DNA from 2 places in the Burkholderia mayonis genome. Region 1 is predicted to be linked to the other one. Evidence: predicted binding sites of a transcription regulator. Region 1 holds the regulator's gene; the other holds the start of a gene.
The links. Region 1 encodes FNR, which switches genes on or off when oxygen is low (the NO sensors DNR and NnrR bind a similar motif). Its sites were predicted from a motif close to TTGATNNNNATCAA; they were not measured.

Region 1 (3,365 bases):
CGCGCTGTCCACGCCGATCAGGTCCGGCAGCGAGTACCGGTCTGCGTCTTCGGTCAGCAGTTCGAGCGTGACATACGGCATTGGTCTCCTCCTTTTCCGGTTGAACGAAACGAACAAGCGGGCGCAGCGGCTACGCCCATCGGCACGCATCTCCGACGCCAGCGCCGGCCGTCCTCCATCGAACGCCGCACGAAACACCGGGAACGGTATCGCCCGATGTGTTTCAAATCAGCATCGGCTCGCGTCGGCAGGCGAGCAAGCCCGAGATCCGGTCAAGTCTATTACGGCATTGAGGAACGCGGCATGAGCCGACCCGGTCGACACGCAAATCGCGCGCAAAAAAACGCCGCATTCGATCGAAACCGGAAAAGTCGGGCGCCGCGTTTACTCGGCTGCGTCAGTTGGCTGCACCGTAGTCAGTAATCGTTTACCTTGTAAAAAGACATCGTCAAACTCGATCGGCCGAACGGCCGATCTTTTCTCAACCGCACCACGGAGACATCATGTACCAGCGCATTCTTGTTGCAGTCGACGGCAGCGAAACGGCACGCCACGCATTCGACGCGGCGCTCGACATCGCGAAGACGAGCGGCGCGCAACTGCAGCCCTTCTACGTCGTGGAAAATGCTGCGATCTACTACAACGTGCCCGGCTACGATCCGTCGATCCTGCGCACGCAACTGCTTCAGCAGGGCAACGATCTGGCGAAGGAATTTGCGCGGAAGATGCAGGAAGCCGGCGTGACGGGCGCGATGAAAATCGGCGAAGCGTCGTCGCTCGCCGACGTGCCGTCGCTCATCGTCGACGGCGCCAAGGCGTTCGGCGCCGATCTGCTCGTGCTCGGCACGCACGGCCGCCGCGGTTTCAAACGACTCGTGCTCGGCAGCGTCGCTGAACAGTGCGTGCGTCACTCGGCGCTGCCCGTGCTGCTGATCCCGTCCGCCGCCCATCCGGAAGATCAGGAAAGCTGACCGAACGCAATGGATGCGATGTTTCGCCGCAACCGCGCGTTGCGGCCGAACAAGGAAATCGCACGGAGCGTCGCGGCGTTTTGTCGCTAAACAGGCTTTGCCCACGATGGGACAATGGCCCTGTTGATTCAACCTCAGAGCCATCCATCATGCTTACGCCCGTCGCCCGACCCGCCGCCGCCGCTCCCGTCCATGCCTCCAGCACGTGGGCACCGCGTCAGGCCGCACACTGCTCGACGTGCGCGATGCGCCATCTCTGCATGCCCCAAGGGCTCGCACCCGAGGCGCTCGCGCGTCTCGAATCCGTGATCTGCACCGCACGCCCGGTCCGGCGCGGCGAAACGCTGTTCCGCGAAGGCGACAATTTCGACAACCTGTACGCGGTTCGCTCCGGATCGCTGAAGACCATCGCCACACGCCACGACGGCCGCGAGCAGGTTACCGGCCTGCATCTCGCGGGCGAAGCACTCGGCCTCGACGGCATCTGCGACGACGCGCATCCGCGCACCGCGGTCGCGCTCGAAGACAGTTCGGTCTGCGTGATTCCGTACAGCGCGCTGAAGACGCTGTGCTCGGAAGCCGGCACGATGCAATTGCGAATGCACAAGCTGATGAGCGAGCAGATCGTCCGCGAGACGTCGCAGACAATGGTGCTCGGCTCGCTGAACGCTGAGGAGCGCGTCGCGGCGTTCCTGCTCGACGTGTCGTCGCGCTACATGAAGCGCGGCTATTCGCCTAACGAATTCAACCTGCGGATGACGCGCGAAGACATCGGCAGCTATCTCGGCATGACGCTCGAAACCGTCAGCCGCACGCTGTCGAAATTCCACAAGCGCGGGCTGATCGAGATGCAGGGCCGGGTGGTCCGCATCGTCGATTTCGACGGCCTCCATCGCCTGTAAACCCGCGCGGCTCGTTTTTTTCATCGCATCACATCGAATCAATCGAGAAACTGCGCGGCACGCTTCTTGAGCGCCGCGCTGAACTCATCGAGCCAGCCGATCGACAATCGCCAGCTCTGCCAGTAGAGTTCGACGTCGATGCTCTTTCCTTCTGACAAATCAACGAGTTCGCCCGCGGCGATCTGACGCTCGATCATCCGCTCCGGACACATTCCCCAGCCCAGCCCCGCCTCGCACGCGCGCAGATAGCCGGCGACGTGCGGAATCCAGTGCTGCGGCGGATCGAGATCCACTCGCGTCACGCGCCGGATGAAACGTGCCTGCAGGCCATCCTTCGGATTGAACATCACGCACGGCGCGCGCCGCAGCGCGTCGCGGTTGATGCCGTTGCCGAAATAGCGCGCGTGGAACGCGGGCGAGCACACCGCGTGATAGCGCATCCGGCCGAGGCGCGTCGAGCGGCAGCCCTGGATCGGCTCGGCGAGCGCCGTCACCGCGCCCTGCACGCTGCCGTCGCGAATCCGTTCCGCCGTGTAGTCCTGATCGTCGATCACGAGATCGAGCAGCGTGCCGCTTTCCGCGCAGAACGGGCCGACTGCGTCGACGAACCAGGTCGCGACGCTGTCGTCGTTGACGGCGACGCGCAGTATCGGCCATGCGCCCGTCTCCACGCCGGCGAATCCTGGCATGTGTCCGGACAGTTCGGCTTCCAGCATCCGCACGCGCTCGGTGTGGCGGCACAACAGCGCGCCCGATGTCGTCGCGACGCACGGCTGCCCGCGCTTGACGAGCACGCTCCCCACTCGCTCCTCCAGCAGCTTCACGCGCTGCGACACTGCGGAAGGCGACACGTTGAGCGCTTTCGCCGCCCGTTCGAACGAGCCGTGACGGATCACTTCGGCGAGCGCATCGAGCAACGCGTAGTCGAGCATCAGTTTTCCTTAATCAGCATTAGATTATTTAGCTTTTCTTACTCAAGCGATCATCGCAGACTAGCGCCTCTCGCTCCGTTAGTCCATCGCCTGAAGCAACAACGAACATGAACTGGATCGCTTTTTCTCACGGCGCGATGCTGTGCGCATCGCTCATCGTCACCATCGGCGCGCAAAACGCGTTCATCCTTCGGCAGGGAATCATGCGCTCGCATGTCGGCAAGATCATTCTGCTCTGTACGCTGTCGGACATGATCCTGATCGGCGCGGGCGTCGGCGGCGCGTCGGTGCTCGTCGAACGCTACCCGACCTTCGTTCACGCGGTGCTGTACGTCGGCCTCGCTTATCTCGCGTGGTTCGGCCTGAGCGCGCTGCGCCGCGCGTTCAAGCCCGGCCACGAGACGTTCGACGCGACGGGCGCCGCCGTCGCGCCGCCCGTGCAGCGCGCATGGCCGATCGTGCTGATGACGCTCGCGTTCACGTGGCTCAATCCGCACGTGTATCTCGACACGTTCCTGTTGATCGGCACGGCCGGCGCGCGCGAGCCGGAAGGCGCGCGC
Region 2 (3,365 bases), 920 kb from region 1:
CGTGGGTCAAGCGCGTGCGGCGGCGCGGCTCTATGCTGAAGCATCGATGGATCCGTTGCCCGTCCCGGCAGCGGCTACAGGAGGCTGTCATGCCCGTCATGAAGATTTCGTTTCCTCAAGATCCGCCGCCCGAATATTGTGCGCGCGATCTCGTCGTCGCATTCCCCGCGCTCGTCGACGGCGAGTACGTGCAATGCGCGATCACGGCCGAGGCGCTCGAGGATCATTTCGGCGCGGCATCGCTGAAGGAAGACGATCTGCTTACGGCGTTCGACCTGCACCGCGGCAAGATCGAGCATGCCGCGCGCCGGATGCTCACCGAGATCGGCGGCAAGCCGGTCTTGCTGCACAGCGGGTTCTTTCGATTCCTTTACGAGTAGCGCCCGCGCGCCGCGCGGCTTCGCGTTGCGCCGCGGCGGCCGATTCGGCAGGAGAGCGACATGACGTTGTCAGGCAACATTCAGGAAGGCGACTGGACGGTCGAAGTGACGACGTCGCCGGTGCAGGGCGGTTACGTGTGCGATATCAAGGTGATGCACGGCGCGCCGAGCGGCGCATTCAAGCACGCGTTCCGGCACAGCAGGACGTTTCCGACCGAGCGCGACGCGATGCTCGAGGGGCTGCGCGCCGGCATGACCTGGATCGAGCTGAAGATGTCGAAGGCGTTCAACCTGTGAGGGCGCGCGGGGCGCGCGCCGGCCGCGCGTAGCCGCCGCGTGCGGGCCCGCCCGCGGCCGTCAATCCTCGTCCGGGTCGTCGATCAGCTTGTGCCGCAGCGCGTAGCGCACGAGCGCCGCTTCGTGCGGCATCTGCATCTTCTCGAGAATTCGCGTCTTGTACGTGCTGACCGTCTTCGCGCTGACGCACAGCTCGTCGGCGATCTGCGTGAGCGTCTGTCCGGACGCGATCCGGCGGAACACGTCGAACTCGCGGTCGGAGAGCCGATGGTGCGGCAGCGTCTCGGCCGGCTCGTTCAGGCTTTGCGCGAAGCGCTCGGCCATCGCGAGGCTCACGTACACGCCGCCCGACGCGACCTTCGTCACCGCGCCGACGAGCTCCGAGCTCGCGCTTTCCTTCGTCAGATAGCCGGACGCCCCCGCCCGGAACGCGCGCACCGCGTACTGCTGCTCCGCGTGCATCGTCAGCACGAGGATCCGCAGCGCGGGCTTCTCGTCCTTGATCTGCTTGATGAGCTCGACACCGTTGCGTCCCGGCATCGACAGATCGAGCACGAGCACCTGCGCGGGCGTCGAGCGGATGAGCGAGATGGTCGTCGCGCTGTCGAACGCTTCGCCCGCGACCTCGAAGCCGGATGCATTCTGCAGGATGTGGCGCAAGCCGTCGCGCACGAGCGCGTGGTCGTCGGCAATCAAAACCTTGATCATGGGTGGAGATATTCCTGTCGAAACGATTGCGTCGGGGAGGTCGACTGGTGCGCGGCGCGTTCGGCGGCGGACGGAGCAGGGCGGTCGCACGGCTGCGCACCGCGCGGGCGGCCGGCCGCCGCGCAGCCGCGTCCGGCCCGGCCGGCGCCGAACGCGCCGGCGGCCGCGAACGCGCCGGCGCGGGCCCGCACCGGCGAACCGGTGCAGGGCACGGCGTGCATGCGTTCGTTTCGTACCGTCGCACGAGCGGTCGTCAAGCTTTTACTCCCCGGTCGAGGCCGGCTGCGATGCGGCGTCCCGAACGCACGGACACCCTCGCAAGTGGGCCACGGCCTCTTATCATGAATATTGAGATGAATTGTGCTCGAATTGGCTGTTTTTGGCTAATGGGATTGCGCAGCAGGCATGGCGAACGAAGCGACGCCGCATGTTCGACGAGCGTTGCGTAGGCCGTGCGCGCACCCCGAGCGCACACTTGATCCTCGTCAACGGCGGGCCGTGCGCGTCGCGCGAGACTCTCGGCAGGGCGTGTTCGCACGCGATCGAATGGTGTTCTCCCGGAGGTGTCGACCATGTACAAACGAATCTTCGCGGCGCTCGACGGCAGCCGCAGCGCAGGCGTCGCGCTGGACGAAGCGATCAAGATCGCCGAGACGTTCGGCGCAACGGTGACGGCCGTCTGCGTCGTCGAGCACAAGCCGCAACTCGTCGACGTCAATGCCGCGTACATCGAGCCGCAGGAGGAAGACGGCTCGGCGAGCGAGATCGCGACCCGCGTGCTCGCCGACGCGAAGGCGCGGCTCGCGCAGCATCACGTCGAAGGCACGGTGCGCGCGATCGATTCGTATGGCGAGGACGTCGCGGTGGTGCTGATGCGCACGGCCGCCGAATGCGACGCCGACCTGGTGGTGCTGGGCACGAGCGGACGCCATGGCATTCGCCGGCTGCTGCTCGGCAGCGTCGCGGAATCGCTGCTGCGGATCGCGGATCGGCCGGTGCTGCTGCGCCGCTACGACGAGTCCGCGCAGTGACGCGGATCGTCGCGCCCGGCTGTTGCATTGCGGCATCGGGCGCGCGTTCGCTGACGCGGCGAGACGGCATCAGTCGTCGGAATCGCCGGCTGAAAGCATCGCGAAAGCACCACGAACTGTACGACGCGAGCGCGATGTAAAAGCGAAAGGCGCCCGGAAGCGGGCGCCTTTCTTTCGTACATATCGGCCCGGGCCGGCGGGCGGTTGCGCCGATCCGGCGCCCCGGTATCCGTTCCGGCACCGGCTCGCGGACGCGGCGCCGCTCAGTGCGACAGCAGCACCGGCACCGTCATCGATTCGAGCATCGTCCGGGTGACGCCGCCGAGCACGCGCTCGTGCGTCCGTGTGTGGCCGTATGCGCCGAGCACGAGCAGGTCCGCGTGCAGGTCGGCTGCGCGGTTCAGCAGCACCGCGCCCGTTTCGACGCCGGGCACATGCGCCGACGCCGAGAACGACGCCTGGATGCCGTGCCTGCCGAGGTATGCGGCGACGTCGATGCCGGCAGGCGCGAGATCGGCGCCCGTCTTGCGGCGCCGCAGAACGCTTTCCACCGTCACGAAGCGCGCGCGCCTGAGGATCGGCAGCGCGTCCGTGACCGCGCGCGCGGCCTCGCGGCCGCCGTCCCACGCGACCAGCACGTTCTCGCCGAACGTGCGCATCGCGCCCGTGAACGGCAGCACGATCGCCGGAACGCCGCAGCTCATCACGACGTCGTCGACGAAATGCTGTTCGATGTACGCCGTGTCGTCGCCCGGATCGGGCTGGCCGAGCACGACGAGATCAGCGTGGCGCGCATGCAGCGTCGCGACGTCGGTGGGCGGGCCGGCCGGCGCGCGCCATTCGAAGTTGACGCCCGAGCGTTTGCCCGCGGCCGTGAAGCGCGCCTGCGCTTCGTCGCGCCGTGCGGCGTGCTGAGCCTCGTTCGCCGCGAGACGCAGGCTTTCGTCGC

Region 2: a site for FNR is predicted at 1,861-1,874, ahead of WS70_RS23385 (universal stress protein). Genes of this name have one in related genera too.

What each region holds. Positions count from the first base shown of each region.
Region 1 covers NZ_CP013387.1:156,648-160,012, reverse strand. The annotation lists gene WS70_RS19365 (hypothetical protein) at 1-81, opposite strand, end outside; gene WS70_RS19360 (universal stress protein) at 504-971, shown strand; gene fnr (fumarate/nitrate reduction transcriptional regulator Fnr) at 1,121-1,873, shown strand; gene WS70_RS19350 (LysR family transcriptional regulator ArgP) at 1,912-2,805, opposite strand; gene WS70_RS19345 (LysE/ArgO family amino acid transporter) at 2,913-3,365, shown strand, end outside.
Region 2 covers NZ_CP013387.1:1,081,538-1,084,902, forward strand. The annotation lists gene WS70_RS23365 (DUF1488 family protein) at 90-380, shown strand; gene WS70_RS23370 (hypothetical protein) at 441-677, shown strand; gene WS70_RS23375 (response regulator) at 738-1,385, opposite strand; gene WS70_RS23385 (universal stress protein) at 1,958-2,416, shown strand; gene WS70_RS23390 (universal stress protein) at 2,680-3,365, opposite strand, start outside.